DNA from 3 places in the Streptomyces sp. NPDC037401 genome. Region 3 is predicted to be linked to each of the others. Evidence: riboswitches for the same ligand, from Rfam matches in the RefSeq annotation. Region 3 holds a riboswitch; each other region holds the start of a gene.
What was found. A riboswitch is a leader RNA that binds a small molecule or an ion and turns the genes downstream of it on or off. The one in region 3 is predicted to bind cobalamin.

Region 1: it holds a riboswitch for cobalamin, as region 3 does, so the genes downstream of both, ACZ7H1_RS18385 (cobalamin biosynthesis protein) here and ACZ7H1_RS13130 (ribonucleoside-diphosphate reductase subunit alpha) in region 3, are expected to answer to the same signal.
Region 2: it holds a riboswitch for cobalamin, as region 3 does, so the genes downstream of both, ACZ7H1_RS02710 (energy-coupling factor ABC transporter permease) here and ACZ7H1_RS13130 (ribonucleoside-diphosphate reductase subunit alpha) in region 3, are expected to answer to the same signal.

What each region holds. Positions count from the first base shown of each region.
Region 1 is NZ_JBVJWO010000015.1:150,097-155,608, forward strand. Features, by position in the region: gene ACZ7H1_RS18375 (putative cobaltochelatase) at 1-632, opposite strand, end outside; gene ACZ7H1_RS18380 (cobyric acid synthase) at 629-2,209, opposite strand; gene ACZ7H1_RS18385 (cobalamin biosynthesis protein) at 2,206-3,177, opposite strand; cobalamin riboswitch at 3,236-3,360, opposite strand; gene ACZ7H1_RS18390 (hypothetical protein) at 3,546-3,767, opposite strand; gene ACZ7H1_RS18395 (inorganic phosphate transporter) at 3,799-5,058, opposite strand; gene ACZ7H1_RS18400 (alpha/beta hydrolase) at 5,332-5,512, shown strand, end outside.
Region 2 is NZ_JBVJWO010000002.1:257,527-263,038, reverse strand. Features, by position in the region: gene cbiQ (cobalt ECF transporter T component CbiQ) at 1-669, opposite strand, end outside; gene ACZ7H1_RS02715 (energy-coupling factor ABC transporter substrate-binding protein) at 673-1,002, opposite strand; gene ACZ7H1_RS02710 (energy-coupling factor ABC transporter permease) at 1,002-1,706, opposite strand; cobalamin riboswitch at 1,736-1,929, opposite strand; gene ACZ7H1_RS02705 (AfsR/SARP family transcriptional regulator) at 1,947-4,991, opposite strand; gene ACZ7H1_RS02700 (SGNH/GDSL hydrolase family protein) at 5,122-5,512, shown strand, end outside.
Region 3 is NZ_JBVJWO010000010.1:173,288-178,799, reverse strand. Features, by position in the region: gene ACZ7H1_RS13150 (carbon starvation CstA family protein) at 1-1,483, shown strand, start outside; gene ACZ7H1_RS13145 (YbdD/YjiX family protein) at 1,480-1,674, shown strand; gene ACZ7H1_RS13140 (Uma2 family endonuclease) at 1,732-2,316, opposite strand; gene ACZ7H1_RS13135 (GNAT family N-acetyltransferase) at 2,395-2,907, shown strand; cobalamin riboswitch at 2,958-3,080, shown strand; gene ACZ7H1_RS13130 (ribonucleoside-diphosphate reductase subunit alpha) at 3,225-5,512, shown strand, end outside.

The DNA.
Region 1 (5,512 bases), on a different contig from region 3:
TGCACGGGCTCCCGGGAGGCCGCAACCTCGACCGTCAGCCCGAAGCGGTCGAGCAGCTGCGGGCGCAGCTCGCCCTCTTCCGGGTTCATCGTCCCGACCAGCAGGAAGCGGGCCGCGTGCCGGACCGAGACGCCCTCGCGTTCCACATAGGACGCGCCCATGGCCGCCGCGTCGAGCAGCACGTCCACCAGGTGGTCGTGGAGGAGGTTCACCTCGTCGACGTAGAGGATGCCGCGGTGCGCGTCGGCCAGCAGCCCCGGCTCGAAGGCCTTCACACCCTCCGCCAGGGCCCGTTCGATGTCCAGGGCGCCGACGAGCCGGTCCTCGGAGGCGCCGACGGGCAGCTCCACCATCCGCGCGGGCCGCGCCGCCCCGTCGCCCGCCTCGTGCGGCCCGTCCGGGCAGCCCGGGTCCGGCGCCGCGGGCGCGCACGAGAAGCGGCAGCCGCGCACCACGTCCACCGGCGGCAGCAGCGCCGACAGCGCGCGCACGGCCGTGGACTTGGCGGTGCCCTTCTCGCCGCGCACGAGCACCCCGCCGACCGCCGGGCTCACGGCGTTCAGCAGCAGCGCCAGGCGCAGTTCGTCCTGGCCGACCACCGCGCTGAACGGAAAGTTCGTCTGGCTCGTCATGAGGGTGCCCCCGGTGCGATGAAGGGGAGGCCGGCGGGTGCGCCGGTCTCGATGAGCCGCAGCAGCGCCGCGGTGTCGGCGTGCTCCTCGATCAGGTCGCCCAGCAGGTCCAGCTGCTCTTCGCGCAGCGTGCCGAACGACGTGTCCGGAGCCGGTGTGAACCGCCGCCCGGCGGCCCGGGCGACCTCCCGCAGGAACGCCCGGCGGAAGGCGTCGCTCTCCAGCGAGCCGTGCCAGTGCGTGCCCCACACCTCGCCGACCCGGCAGCCGTCCAGGAAGGGCTCCCCGCCCAGCACTTCGGCGACCCCGTGGTGGATCTCGTAGCCCTCGACGGGCTCGCCCAGCGCGGTGCCCACGGGCCGCGCGAGGGTCTTCTCCACGGCGAAGCGGACCCGGACCGGAAGCAGTCCGAGGCCGGGCACCGTGCCCGCCCGGGACTCCACCTCGTCCTCGATCACCTCGCCGAGCGCCTGGAACCCGCCGCAGATCCCGAGCACCGGCCGGCCCGCGGCGGCCCGGCGCGCCAGCGCGTCCGCGAGACCGCGCTCGCGCAGCCATTCCAGCGCTTTCACCGTGCCGCGCGTCCCCGGTACGACGACGAGGTCGGCGTCCGCCAGCTCCTCGGCCCGGTCCACGAACCGCACGACGACGCCCGGCTCCGCGGCCAGCGCGTCCACGTCCGTGAAGTTCGACATCAGGGGCACCGCGCAGACCGCGACCCGCAGCACGTCCTCGCCCACGGGCGGGGCGACGGCCGACTCGCGCACCGCCCCGCGCAGCGAGACGCGCAGGCCGTCCTCCTCGTCGATGCCCAGCCCGTGCCGGTACGGCAGCACGCCGTACGTCGACCGGCCGGTGAGCCCGCGCAGCATCTCCATGCCCGGTTCCAGCAGCGAGACGTCGCCGCGGAACTTGTTGACCAGATAGCCGGCGATCAGCTCCTGGTCCGCGGCGCTCAGCAGGGCCGTCGTCCCGAAGAAGGAGGCGAAGACCCCGCCCCGGTCGATGTCCCCGACGACCACCACGGGGAAGCGGGCGGCGCGGGCGATGCCCATGTTCACGATGTCGGTGCGGCGCAGGTTGATCTCGGCGGGACTGCCCGCTCCTTCGCAGATCACGGCGTCATACGTGCCCCGCAGCTGCTCCAGGCAGTCCGTGACCACGCCGAGGAGCTGCTCCTGCCGCCCGCCGTGGTAGCCACGCGCACTCATCTCGCCCACCGGCTTGCCCAGCAGCACCACCTGGCTGCTGCGGTCGCTGCCCGGCTTGAGCAGCACGGGGTTCATCAGGGCGGTGGGCTCCACCCGGGCGGCCTGGGCCTGCATGGCCTGCGCCCGGCCGATCTCGGCGCCCTCGCGGGTCACGAAGGAGTTCAGGGACATGTTCTGCGCCTTGAACGGCGCCACCTTGACGCCCTGGCGCACCAGCCAGCGGCAGATGCCCGCCGTGACGACGCTCTTGCCCGCGTCCGAGGTGGTGCCGGCGACCAGCAGTCCGCCGCCCCGGCGCGCCGCTCCGCCGCCCCGGCCGCCCGCCGGTCCGCCGGCCCGTCCTGCGACCGGCCCCGCGCCGCTCATGCCCGCCCCTTCCGTCGTACCCGTGACACGGCCAGCCGGCCCGCCGCACAGGCGCCCAGCGCGAGCCAGGTCACCTGCCGGGAGAGCCGTACCGCCCGCTCGATGTCGGCGGCCTCGACCGGCCGCCCCGCCGCGCCGTTGAGCACCGGCCGGTGCTCGACCCGGCCGGCGTACGCGAGCGTGCCGCCCATCCGCACGCCCAGCGCCCCCGCGAACGCCGACTCCACCGGCCCGGCGTTGGGGCTCGGGTGGCGGTCCGCGTCGGCGCGCCAGGCCCGTACCGCCCCCCGGCGGTCCGGTCCGGCCAGGACGGCCGCGGCCGCCGTCAGGCGGGCACCCGGCCAGCCGGCCAGGTCGTCCAGCCGCGCCGAGGCCCAGCCGTAGCGCAGGTACCGGGGGGAGCGGTGGCCGACCATCGCGTCCAGGGTGTTCACGGCCCGGAAGGCCAGGAGACCGGGCACGCCGAGGGCGGCGCCCCACACGAGGGCGCCGACCACGGCGTCCGAGGTGTTCTCGGCCACGGACTCGACGACGGCACGGGCGATCTGCTGCTCGTCCAGGGAGTGCGGATCGCGCCCGCACAGGTGCGGCAGCCGCTCGCGGGCCACCTCGGTGTCGCCCGCGACCAGCGCCCCGCCGATCGCGCGGGCCTCCCGGCCCAGCGAGGTACCGCCGACGACGGTCCAGGTGGCGGCGGCGGTCAGGGCGATGCGGACGGCGGCGGGCCGGGAGCGCACGGCGCGGGCGCCCAGCGCGCCCAGCGCGGCCGCGCCTCCGGCGCACACCAGGGTGTGCAGGACGCCCCGGCCGCGCTGGCTGCCCGGGTCGTCGTTCCACAGGGCCCGTTCCACGGCTGCGGCGGCACGGCCGAAAGCGGCGACGGGGTGTCCGCGTCGCGGATCCCCCAGGATCCGGTCGCCGATCAGCCCGGCCGCCGCGCCGTACGCGAAAACGCGATCGGCACGCATGGCAGGTATGTGTCCTCACTCAGGGTCCGCGCCCTGGTTCGACGTGACCGGCGGTGAGAGTCTCCTGGCTCCCGGATCGGCGGCTCCCCCGGCCTTCCAGCCCGCGGGGGGCCGTGACGCACGGTGGGGGAGAGCTCCCCGGTGACAGTGGCGGGACCGCGCCGGATTCGCACCGGACTTCCTCTCCTGCCGCCGTATTGGCTCGGGCAGTCCACCACGCACCGCGATGGCCCGTCAACTCGCCGTTGACCTGCACAAGGACAGTGTGCGCAGCCCCACACGGGCGGCCGGGACCGGGCCGCGGGGGCGGGGGCGGGTACGCGAAAGCTCCCCCGGAGGCGGCCTCCGGGGGAGCTTTCGCGGTGACGTCAGGCGACGATCAGGTAGATCCCGTAGCTCACGGCCGCCGCGCAGAGCGCGAAGGCGGCGTAGGCGCCGGAGCGGGCCAGGGTCGCGGCCCCGCCCTGCTCGGTCGCGGCCTCGTGCTTGGAGAGGCCGACGAGCCCGAGGGTGAAGAGGGCCACGACGAGCACGGTGGCCGTCAGGCTGACTCCGAAGACGGAGCCGAGAGCTGCCCAGTCGATCTTCATACTGCTGATCCTCTGTTCTGGTCCGGCCGGGTCAGACCGCGGCGGCCGGGGCGGCCGGGGTCTCGTCGTGGGCCGGGGCCGGGATGGTGGCCTTGAGGTCCTCGTCGGTCACGGCGGCGGTGGTGCCGGCCGGCGGGGGCGTGACGGCCGCGATGGCGGTGGTCACGACACCGGGGGCCTCGGCGTCGGCGTCGACGTCGTTGACGTTGTTGTGGTCGACGACCTGGCGGCGCGAGACCAGCCAGATGGCGAGGCAGGAGCCGACGAGGAAGACCGCGACGGCGGCGACGCCCCAGTCGCCCTGGCGGGTGACGAGCTCGGCGAGCGCGCCGACCAGCGCGGCGGCCGGCAGGGTCAGGCCCCAGGCCACGAACATGCGGGTGGCGGTGGACCAGCGGACCACGCCGCCCTTGCGGCCGAGGCCGGCACCCATGACCGCGCCGGAGCACGAGTGGGTGGTGGAGAGCGAGAAGCCGAGGTTCGAGGAGGCCAGGATGACGCTGGCGGCCGAGGTCTGGGCGGCGAAGCCCTGCTGCGGCTGCAGGTCGGTCAGGCCCTTGCCCATGGTGCGGATGATGCGCCAGCCGCCCAGGTACGTGCCGAGCGCGATCGCGACACCGGCGGAGACGATGACCCAGACCGGCGGGTTCGAGTCGGGGGCGATCGCACCGCCGGCGACGAGCGCCAGCGTGATGATGCCCATCGTCTTCTGCGCGTCGTTGGTGCCGTGCGCCAGGGAGACCAGGCCTGCGGAGGCGATCTGCCCCGCGCGGTAGCCCTTGGCCGAGGTCTTGTCGCCGACCTTGCCGCCGAGCTTGTACGTCAGCTTGGTGGCCAGCATGGCGGCCACACCGGCCACGAGCGGGGCGGCGATCGCGGGGATCAGCACCTTGGTGACGACGACGCCGCCGTTGACGGCGCCGATGCCGGCGGACGCGACCGCGGCACCGATCAGACCGCCCATGAGGGCGTGGGAGGAGCTGGAAGGCAGCCCGACCAGCCAGGTCAGGAGATTCCAGAGGATCGCGCCGACCAGCGCCGCGAAGATCACCTCTGGCTGAATGCCCTCCTCGTTGACCAGACCCTTGGAGATCGTCTTGGCGACCTCCACGGACATGAACGCGCCGACGAGGTTGAGCACGGCGGACATGGCCACCGCCGTCTTGGGCTTGAGAGCGCCAGTCGAGATGGTGGTGGCCATCGCGTTGGCGGTGTCGTGGAAACCGTTCGTGAAGTCGAAGACGAGAGCGGTAACGATCACGATCCCGAGGAGAAGCGTTATGTGCTCCATTTACCCAGGCTTCTGTTTGAGGTCAGTGGCTCGGCGACCGTAGGCAACCTGAGTGAACGGAAGGTGAACTGGGACGGGCTGCCCGGTGTACCGGATCGGTAACCGGTCGAGTGATTTGACCCGATTTTCTCCGCCCTGCTCTGGTTTACGCACGTCAGAACACGGTAAACGGAACGCAACCGGAGCGACTTCCGCCGCTCCGCCGCGTCCCGGAAGAGATCCAGATCACCCCGCGGACTGGCCGCTCCGCCCCGGCCGCCCGACACTGGAGCCGTGCGCACCGCAACAGCGACGGCAGCGGCCGTCACCACCCTGCTGGGCGCCGGAGCGGCCGCCGTCGCGGCCGGCCGGTACGCAGGCGACGCGGCCCTGCGGCCCGCCCCCGGGCGCCCGCTGCCCGGCGGCCCCCGGCTCAGCGTCCACGCCACTGCCCCCGGACGGGTCTCCCTGACCC
Region 2 (5,512 bases), on a different contig from region 3:
GGACAGTGCCGCCTGCGGCACGAGCACCCGCAGCGTGCCGTCGTACCCGCGCCCGGCCAGGCCCGACTGGAGCCGTCCCGCGCGGTCGAAGGCCCGTACGAACGCCGTGGCGCCCAGCCCGGCGAGCGAGCGCCAGGCCGCGGCCCGGGACGCGTGCCCCAGCCGGGCCGCCTGCGCCTGCCGGACCTGCGCCAGCGAGTCCAGCAGCAGGAAGCCGATCCGGTACATCACCAGCGCCACGTCCACGACCGGCGCCGGCACCCCGGCCCGCACCAGCCGCGGCAACACGTCCGACACCGGCGTGGTGAAGGCGAACAGCAGCACCCCGAGCGAGGCGGCCGACGTCCGGAGCAGGAGGTCGGCGGCATTCCGCGGACCGTCCGGCGCAGCCGACACCCAGCCCGCCGGGCCGCCCACCGCGAACAGCAGCGGCACGGCACCGGTGAAGCAGAAGCCGAGCGGGATCCTGAAGGCACGCCACAGCTGCCGCGCCGGAACCCCGGCCGGCCCCAGCAGCACCGCCAGGGTCACGGCCGCCACCAGCGGCCCGCCGGGCCACGGCGGCAGACAGACCGCGCACAGCGTCAGGCCCAGACCGAGCAGCGCCTTCTCCAGCGGATGGCGGCGGCGCCAGCGGCTGCCGTGCGCCGCCGCGTCGATCGGCAGCACGGGCTACGCGTCCGCGGACGTGCCGGCCTCTGCGCGGGCCTCACCTTGCCGGCGGCCGCGGCGCAGCCCGAAATAGTACGCGAGCACGCCCGCGCCGATCGCCGCCTGGAGGGCGAACAGCGCCGACTCGATCTCGCCCGACGGGGGTTCGTACAGCGGCGAGAACCACGGCTCGTAGTCGGGCTTCAGCTCGGTGATCGCCGCCTCCGCCTGCGCGTCGGCGCCCACGAACGGCTCCTCCTTGCCGTCGCCGAGACCCAGCGCGAGCGGCAGCACGGCCAGCGCGGCGACGAGGAGCAGCAGCAGTGTGTTGATCTTCGCGTTACGGCTCATCAGACCGTCGCCTCCTGGGTCTTGCCGGCGTCCTTGGTGCCCTTGCCGCCGAGCACTCCGAGCCGGATCAGGTCGGACTTGCTCGACTGCGTCAGCAGCCGCACCACCAGTACGGTCAGCAGGCCCTCGCTCACCGCGAGCGGGATCTGCGTCACCGCGAAGATGCCGCCGAACTTCGCGAGCGCGCCCGCGAAGCCGGTACCCGGGTCCGGGAAGGCCATCGCCAGCTGCACGCTGGTGACGCAGTACGTGACCAGGTCGGCGAAGAAGGCGCCGAAGAACACCGACACCATCAGCGGCGAGCCCGACCTGCGCAGCAGCCGGTACACGCCGTAGCCCGCCCACGGCCCGGCGATCGCCATCGAGAAGACGTTCGCGCCGAGCGTGGTCAGCCCGCCGTGCGCCAGCAGCAGCGCCTGGAAGAGCAGGGTGATCGTGCCGAGGACGGCCATGATCGGGGGCCGGAAGAGGATCGCGCCCAGACCGGTGCCCGTCGGGTGCGAGCAACTGCCCGTCACCGAGGGGATCTTCAGGGCGGACAGGACGAACGTGAACGCTCCGGACGCGCCCAGCAGCAGCGTGCTGTCGGGGTTGGCCTTGACCTCGCGGGTCAGGGCCCGGACCCCGTGGACGACGAAGGGAGCGGATGCGGCGCCCCAGGCGGCCGCGTGCAAAGGGGGCAGAAACCCCTCGGCTATATGCATGGGTAGGGAGACCTCTCCAGCACCTCGTGGATGGACAACGCGCCCCGGCCGGTCTCCTGGCTCACGGGTGCTGATGCCCTGGCTCCGCCTTCCCGGGCCGCGCGGTCGCCCGCAACAGCCCAGTGGCTTCCCGCAGGAGTGGAGCCGGACTTCCCGATCACAGTGGCGAGGGCCGCACCGGTTTCCCACCGGTTTCCCGAACACCAAGGCCCGCTGACCCTAGTCGTCCTCACGCTCCCCTCACAACCCGCCCCCGGTGCCGTCTTCACCACTGTGACCTGCCGGTACGGATTCCAGCGCGGCCAGCAACTGTTCCGTCAGGGGCCGGGCGTTCATCCGGCGGCACGTCGTCAGCGCTTCCTCGATCAGCCTCCGCGCGGTGTCCGCCTCGCCCTCCGCCACCAGCGCCTGGGCCAGCGGTGGAACCGCGAGCACGTGCACCAGCGTCTGCCCCGACCGGCGGCCCAGCTCGTCGGCCGCCCGCAGCTGCGCGAGCGCCTCACCGGTCCGGGAGCGGGCCAGCGCGATCCGGCCCAGCCCGATGAGGGCCGCGCACTGTCCCGCCAGATCGCCCGACGCGCGCGTGTGCGCGAGGATCTGCCCGAACCCGTCCTGCGCCTCGTCGAGCCGGCCCAGGATCCGCTGCGCGTCGGCGACCCAGCGCAGCATGCACATCCGTGGCCAGGCCGCGCCGTCCAGCTCCGCCACGGCCAGCGCCTCGCGGAGCACCGCGAGCGCCTCCTCCGGCTGCCCCTCCGACAGCAGGACCTGGCCGATGCCGCGCAGCGAGTGCGCCTGCCCGTACCGGTCCCCGGCCGCCGCGAAGACCGGGGCGTTGCGGCGGCACCGCTCCAGCGCCTGGGCCCGGCGGCCCTGCAGCCGGTCCAGGTACGACAGCACCCAGCCCGCGTACGCCGCCCCGTGCGCGTCCCCGAGCGCGCCGAACGCCCGCTCGGCGGCCTCCAGTGTCGCGCGCGCCGGTCCCCACTCCTCCCGGGTGGCCCGGTGCCGGCCCAGCCCGACCAGCATCAGCGCCTCGCCGTCCCGGTCCCCGGCGGTCCGCGCGGCGGCCAGGCCCAGCTCCTGGGTGGTCTGCCAGCCCGTCAGGTCGCTGCGCAGGTCGAAGAGGTACTCGCCCGCCGCCGCCAGCTCCCAGCAGACCGCCGGCGCGACCGCGGCGGCCTGCCGCACGGTCGCCACCAGCGCCTCCCGCTCGGCCCCGAGCCAGCGGACGGGCTCGGCCCGCGGCAGCTCCAGCACGGCCGGGTCCGGCACGTACGCCGGGGTGCGGCGCGCCAGCCCGGGGCGGTCCAGCCCCTGGTGCGCCCGCCGCGCCTCACGGACGAGGGTCACCCAGCAGCGCAGTACGCGCTCCAGCGCGGCGGTGTCGGAGCGGCTCCCCCCGCCCTCCTCGCCCTCCTCGCGGCCCTCTCCGCGGCTCTGCTCCCGGCCGAAGGCCCGTACGAGGTCGTGCAGCCGGTAGCGGAGCTGCCCGGCCTCGTCACGGCCGGCCACCTCCAGGAGGTGGGCCTCGGCCAGGGTGTCCAGGGTCCGTTCGGCGGCGGTCGGCGGCCGGTCGAGCACGGCGGCCGCGACCCAGCCGGTCACCTCGGGCGCCGCCGTCAGGGCAAGCCCGCGCAGCAGCGCGCGGGCGTCGGCGGGCAGGGCCCGGTAGCTGAGCAGCAGGCCCGGGCGGACGCCCAGTTCGTCGAGCCGGGCCTGCTCGTCGCCGAGCCGGGTGGCGAAGGCCGCGAGGTCCCGGTGGGGGAGGGCGGCGAGCTTGGCGGCGACGATCCGCAGCGCGAGCGGCAGGTTGCCGCACAGCCGGACCAGCTCCCGGGCGGCGCCGCGCTCGGCGGCCACCCGGCCGCCCCCGGCCACCCGGTCCAGGAGGCCGAGCGCGGCCCGCTCGTCGAGCAGCGGGAGCGTCAGGCAGAGCCGGTGGTCGACGCCCGTGAGGCGGTGGCGGCTGGTGACGAGCACGGCGCTGCCCGGTGCGCCGGGCAGCAGCGGGCGCACCTGCGTCTCCGTGGCGGCGTTGTCGAGGACGACGAGCATCCGGCGCCCGGCCAGCAGGCTCCGGTACAGCGCCGCCCGCTCGCCCGGGTCGGCCGGTACGGCCCGCCCGTCCACCCCGAGGGCCCGCAGGAAACCGGCGAGCACCTCCGCGGGGTCGGCGGGCTCCGGGTCCGCGCCCCGCAGGTCGACGAACAGCTGCCCGTCGGGGAACGCCCCCCGGACGGCATGCCCGGCCCGCACGGCCAGAGCGGTCTTCCCGACCCCCGGCTGCCCGGTGACCAGGCAGACCCCCTCCCCGCCCCCGCGCAACGCCCTGCCGAGCGCGTCGGCTTCGCGCTCCCGCCCCACGAACGCCACCGCCCGCGCGGGCAGCTGCGCCGGCCGGGCCCCGGGCCCCGCGAACTCGCCCGCGCTTCCCGGACTGTCCGCCCTGCCCGTCCCGCCGGTGTCCGGCGCCTGCGGGAGCCGGGCCCCGGTCGCGGCGTCCCGGACGCCCGGGGTCGCGGCCCCGGGCGCGGCGGGGAGCGGGTGCCACTGCAGGGCGGGGGAGTCGGCGAGCACGGCCGCGTGGAGGGCCAGCAGCTCCGGGCGGGGATCGAGACCCGAACCGGCGGCCAGCGCGCGGCGCACCCGGTCGAACGCCGCCAGCGCCTCGGGGCGCCGCCCCGACCGGTACAGGGCCAGCACGTGCAGCTCCGCCGGCCGCTCCCGCAGCGGGTGCGCGGCCGCCAGCGCGGCCAGCTCCCCGCACACCTGGGCGTGCCGGCCCAGCGCGAGATCCGCCGCCACCCGGCGCTCCAGGCAGTCGAGGCGCTCCTCCTCCAGCCGGGCCGCCGCCGCCTCGAAGATCCGGCCCCGCAGGCCGCCCAGCGCCGCGCCGCGCCACAACTCCAGCGCCCGGCAGAGCAGTTCCTGCGCCGGTGCCGGGTCCGCCGGACCCGCCTCGGCCCGCAGCTCGGCGAACCGGCGTGCATCCAGGGCGTGTTCGGCCGCGCCCGGGTCCAGTACGAAGCCCGCCGGCACCCGGGCGAGCACCCCGGCCGGCAGCCGCCTGCGCAGCGCCGACACCGCGTTCTGCAGCTGCTCGCGAGCCGTGGCCGGCGGGTCCTCCCAGACCGCCGCGGCCAGCCCGGCCGCCGGGACCACCCGCCCCGCCTCCAGCAGCAGCGCGGCCAGCACCCGCCGCCCGCGCGGCCCGCCCCCCAGCTCCAACGGCACGCCGTCCAGGGTCACTTCGACCGGACCCAGGAGACGGAACTCCAGCATGGGCGACACCTCGCACGACGACGGTGGCGGACGAGTGGCATGCGCGTGGCGGACGCGGGGCACAGCGGTGGCGGCCGATCGTAACGTCTGCCCGGCCGCTCCACCCCCCACTCCCCGAGAGGATCTCGTCATGCGCATCCGCAGGCGCACCGCCCCCTACGGCGCCGCGCTCCTGACCTTCGCACTCCTCGGACTCGCCGGACTCACCGCGCCCCCGTCCCGGGCCGCGCCCGCCGCGGACGACCCGCGCCCCACCGCCGCCGTCGCCATGGGCGACAGCTTCATCTCCGGCGAGGGCGGCCGCTGGCTCGGCAACACCGACCGCTACGACCGGAGCCGCAACGGCACCGACCGCGCCTGGACGGCCGGATCGCACTACGACCCGGCGCGCGTCTACGGCAGTACGGCCGCGGTCGGCGGCTGCCACCGCTCCGACGTCTCCGAGATCGCCACCGCCCCGCTGCCCGGCATCGACGAGCGGATCAACCTCGCGTGCTCCGGCGCCGAGACCCGGCACGTCC
Region 3 (5,512 bases):
CGTCGCGCTGCTGATGCTCGCCATCGTCGCGGGCGGCTGGGTCGCCGAGTCCTCGCTCGCGGACTTCTTCACGCTGGAGAAGGAGACCCTGGTCGTCTGGATGGTCGCGTACGGCTTCCTGGCCTCCGTGCTGCCGGTGTGGCTGCTGCTCGCGCCGCGCGACTACCTCTCCACCTTCATGAAGGTCGGCACGATCGCCCTGCTGGCGATCGGCGTGGTCGTCGCCCTGCCGATGCTCAAGATGCCGGCCGTCACGGACTTCGCGAGCCGCGGCGACGGGCCGGTCTTCGCCGGGTCGATGTTCCCCTTCGTCTTCATCACCATCGCGTGCGGCGCCCTCTCCGGCTTCCACGCCCTGGTCTCCTCGGGCACCACCCCGAAGATGATCCAGAAGGAGACGCAGGTCCGCATGATCGGCTACGGCGCGATGCTGACCGAGTCGTTCGTCGCCGTCATGGCGATGATCGCGGCCTGCATCATCGAGCCGGGTCTGTTCTTCGCTCTGAACTCCCCTCCGGGCGTCATCGGCACGACGGTGGAGAGCGCCTCGCAGGCCGTGGGCAACTTCGGCTTCACCATCTCCCCCGCCGAACTGGCCAAGGCCGCCTCGGACGTGGAAGAGGCCTCGCTGCTCTCCCGTACCGGCGGCGCGCCGACGTTCGCACTCGGAATGTCGGAGATCTTCTCGTCCGTGCTCGGCGGCGCCTCCATGAAGGCGTTCTGGTACCACTTCGCGATCATGTTCGAGGCCCTGTTCATCCTCACCACCCTGGACGCGGGCACCCGCGTGGGCCGCTTCATGCTCCAGGACACGCTGGGCAACGTCGCCAAGCCCTTCAAGCAGATCAGCTGGAAGCCGGGCGTGTGGATCACCAGCGCGCTGGTGGTCGGCGGCTGGGGCTACTTCCTGTGGGTCGGCGTGAAGGACCCGCTGGGCGGCATCAACCAGCTCTTCCCGCTGTTCGGCATCGCGAACCAGCTCCTCGCCGCGGTCGCCCTGGCGGTGTGCACCACCCTGCTGGTCAAGTCCGGCCGCCTCAAGTGGGCCTGGGTGACGGGCGTCCCGCTGGCCTGGGACGCGACCGTCACGCTGACCGCGAGCTGGCAGAAGGTCTTCTCGGAGGACCCCCGGGTGGGCTTCTTCGCCCAGCGGGACAAGTTCCAGGCGGGCATCGACGCCGACAAGGTGCTGCCGCCCGCCAAGACCATGGACGAGATGCACACCGTGGTCACCAACGCCACCGTCGACGGCTTCCTCTCGGCGCTCTTCGCCCTCCTGATCGTCGTCGTCCTCGTGGACGCCACCCGCGTCTGCATCAAGGCGGTCCGCCGCCCGGAGACTGTCGAGCTGCACGAGGTGCCGTACACCGAGTCGAAGATCGTCGCCCCCGCCGGGCTGATCCCGACCCCCGAGGAGAAGGCCGAACTCGCCGCGGCCGGTCTGGAGCCGGACGGCCGCGCCAAGGAGACCGTGTCCTCGTGACCGCCCGCGAGCTGCTCGCCAGGATCCGCTTCTACGTCCGGGAGTTCTCGGGCGAGGCGGCGTACGACCGGTACGTCGCCCACGCCCGCGGCCACGACCCGGACGCCGATGTACTGAGCCGCCGCGCCTTCGAGCGGGCCCGCACGGACGCCCGCGAGGCGGACCCGCGGGAGGGGTTCCGCTGCTGCTGAGGTCCGCAGAATGGTGAGCGCCCCGACGGTTGACGCCGTCGGGGCCCATTCTGCGGCTCAGCGCACCCAATCCTTCAGACGCTCGGTTTGAAGGATGATGCCAACGGGGTCGGGCAGCTTGACTTCCTTGCCGAAAGGAACCGTGGTTACGGTCTCGTACCGCTCGCCGTCCGGGTCGCTGTGGACGAGAAGCTGACACTTGAGCCGGTCGATGAGCAGGTAGACGGGGATGCCGGTTTCGGCGTAGGCACGGGGCCTTTCGATCCGGTCGCGCCGCTCGGTGTCGGAGTCCCACGAGGTCACCTCGACGGCCATGAGGATCGGGCGCGGATCCGCCCAGTCGCCCTGGCCGACGAACGCATCGTCGGGTGCCAGGACCCCGTCCGGGATGGCTCGGCCCTCTCGATACTGCTCCACCTTGATCCCCTGCCCCGGGTGCAGCCAGAGCTCGGGGTAGTGCTGGAGACAGATTCGTGCGAGCCACTGGATCATGCGTCCGTGGTCCCCGTCAGGCATAGCCTTGCTCCTCAGCACCCCACCGATGAACTCCAGTCGCATGCCCTCCAGCTCGCGCGCCGCTATGCGCGCCAGTTGCTCGAAATCCTCGGGCGACATGTGGGGCCGGTCAATCATCACGGTCATGCCTCGCTCGCCTTCCTCGACGGTGCTGTCTCCGACCATAGCGCCGCCCGCCGACGGCCGTCCTGCACACTCGACCGCATGGACATCGCGATCAGAGAGGCACGGCCCGGGGAGTACGCGGCCCTCGGGGAGATCACCGCGCAGGCCTACCTCGCCGACGGTCTGCTGGACGACAATCCGGACGGCTACTACCTCGGCGTGCTCCGGGACGTCGCCGCCCGCGCCGAGGACTCCGAGGTGCTGGTCGCCGTACGCGACGGCGAGGTGCTCGGCGGAGTGGCCTTCGCGCCGCCCGGGAGCCGGTACTGCGACATCGCCGGCCCCGGCGAGGCCGAGTTCCGGATGCTCGCCGTGTCCCGCGAGGCCCGTGGACAGGGCGTCGGCGAAGCCCTCGTCCGGGCCTGCATCGACCGGGCCCGGGCCATCGAAGGCGTACGCACCCTCGTGCTCTCGACGCAGCCCGCGATGCGCGGCGCGCACCGGATCTACGAGCGGCTGGGCTTCGTGCGGACGCCCGAGCGGGACTGGTCTCCGGTCCCGTCCGTCCCGCTGCTCACCTACGCAATGAAGCTGGGCGCACCCGAGCAGTAGTCGCCCGACACAACATCTAGGGGGTCCCACGCGAGGGTGCCCCCACATGTATGCTCGTCCTCGCTGTCGTCGCAGGGGAATCCGGTGCGAATCCGGAACTGTCCCGCAACGGTATGAAGTGCGCGCTTCGTGCACCTGCGAGTCCGAGGACCTGCCGACAGCGTGACCCGGCCGACCGGCCGGGCGACGACACGTCCGGGCCTCGCGGTTGGGCCGGTGGACGCCATGCGGTGGGGACGCGTCTCCTGCCATGCCCGCATGCGCTCCCCCGGCCCCGCTCCGAAGCGACCGGAGCCGAGCGAGGGAGAGCCCCCCACGTGACCATCGCGCCTGCCGCACTGCGCGCCGAGTCCGACCAGCCCCAGACTCCGACCGAGCCCGGGGGGCCCGGAGCCGCGCTGCTGCGCACCCTCACCGACCTCACCGCCGACCTGCCCGACACCGACCCGGGCCGGGTCGCCGCCGCCGCCCTGCGCGGCCGGAGCGCCGTCGCGGACGAGGCCGAACTGCGGGGGCTGGCCACCGAGGCGGCCGCGGGGCTCATCTCCGAGGACCCGGCGTACTCGAAGCTCGCCGCCCGGCTGCTGACGCTCGCCATCGCGGACGAGGCGGCCGGCCAGGGCGCGACCTCCTTCTCGGCCTCCGTCGAGGTGGGCCACCGCGAGGGCCTGATCGCGGACCGCACCGCGGAGTTCGTGCGCACGCACGCCACCCGGCTGGACTCCCTGGTCGAGCACTCGCTGGGCGAGGGCGCCGACGACCGCTTCGGCTTCTTCGGCCTGCGCACCCTGCACAGCCGCTACCTGCTGCGCCACCCGATCACCCGCCAGGTCGTCGAGACCCCGCAGCACTTCATGCTGCGCGTGGCCTGCGGTCTCGCGGAGGACGACAGCCTGCGCGCGGTGGAGGAAGTCGCCTCGCTGTACCGGCTGATGAGCCGCCTGGACTACCTGCCCTCCTCCCCCACGCTCTTCAACTCGGGCACCCGGCACCCGCAGATGTCCTCCTGCTACCTGCTGGACTCGCCGCTGGACGAGCTCGACTCGATCTACGACCGCTACCACCAGGTCGCGCGGCTGTCCAAGCACGCGGGCGGCATCGGCCTCTCGTACTCCCGCATCCGCGCCCGCGGTTCGCTGATCCGCGGCACCAACGGCCACTCCAACGGCATCGTGCCGTTCCTGAAGACCCTCGACGCCTCCGTCGCCGCCGTGAACCAGGGCGGCCGCCGCAAGGGCGCCGCCGCGGTCTACCTGGAGACCTGGCACGCGGACATCGAGGAGTTCCTGGAGCTCCGCGACAACACCGGCGAGGACCAGCGCCGTACGCACAACCTGAACCTCGCGCACTGGATCCCGGACGAGTTCATGCGCCGCGTGAACGCCGACGCCGACTGGTCGCTGTTCTCCCCGGCCGACGTGCCCGAGCTGGTCGACCTGTACGGCGACGAGTTCGACGCCGCGTACCTGAGGGCCGAGGCGGCCGGGCTGGCCAAGAAGACCATGCCGGCCCGCGACCTGTACGGCCGGATGATGCGCACCCTCGCGCAGACCGGCCAGGGCTGGATGACGTTCAAGGACGCCTCCAACCGGACCGCGAACCAGACCGCGCTGCCCGGCTCGGTGGTCCACTCCTCGAACCTGTGCACCGAGATCATCGAGGTCACCAACGACGGCGAGACCGCGGTCTGCAACCTGGGCTCGGTCAACCTGGGCGCCTTCGTGCTGACCGACACGGGCGAGATGGACTGGGAGCGGCTGGACGAGACCGTCCGCACCGCCGTGACCTTCCTCGACCGGGTGGTCGACATCAACTTCTACCCGACCGAGCAGGCCGGCCGGTCCAACGCCCGCTGGCGTCCGGTGGGCCTGGGCGCCATGGGCCTCCAGGACGTGTTCTTCAAGCTGCGGCTGCCGTTCGACTCGGCCGAGGCCAAGGCGCTCTCCACGAAGATCGCCGAGCGGATCATGCTGGCCGCGTACGAGGCCTCCTGCGACCTCGCCGAGCGCAGCGGCCCGCTGCCGGCGTGGGCCGAGACCCGCACCGCGCAGGGCGTCCTGCACCCCGACCACTACGACGTGACGCACCACTGGCCGGAGCGCTGGGACGCGCTGCGCGCCCGGGTCGCCGAGACCGGCATGCGCAACTCGCTGCTGCTGGCCATCGCGCCGACCGCGACGATCGCCTCGATCGCGGGCGTGTACGAGTGCATCGAGCCCCAGGTCTCCAACCTCTTCAAGCGCGAGACGCTGAGCGGCGAGTTCCTCCAGGTCAACGGCTACCTGGTCGAGGAGCTGAAGAAGCTGGGCGTCTGGGACGCGCAGACCCGCGAGGCGCTGCGCGACTCCAGCGGCTCGGTGCAGGGCTTCGGCTGGATTCCGCAGGAGGTCCGCGACCTGTACCGCACGGCCTGGGAGATCCCGCAGCGCGGCCTGATCGACATGGCGGCGGCCCGTACGCCCTTCCTGGACCAGAGCCAGTCGCTGAACCTCTTCCTGGAGACGCCGACCATCGGGAAGCTCAGCTCGATGTACGCGTACGCCTGGAAGCAGGGTCTGAAGACCACGTACTACCTGCGCTCGCGCCCGGCGACGAAGATCGCCCG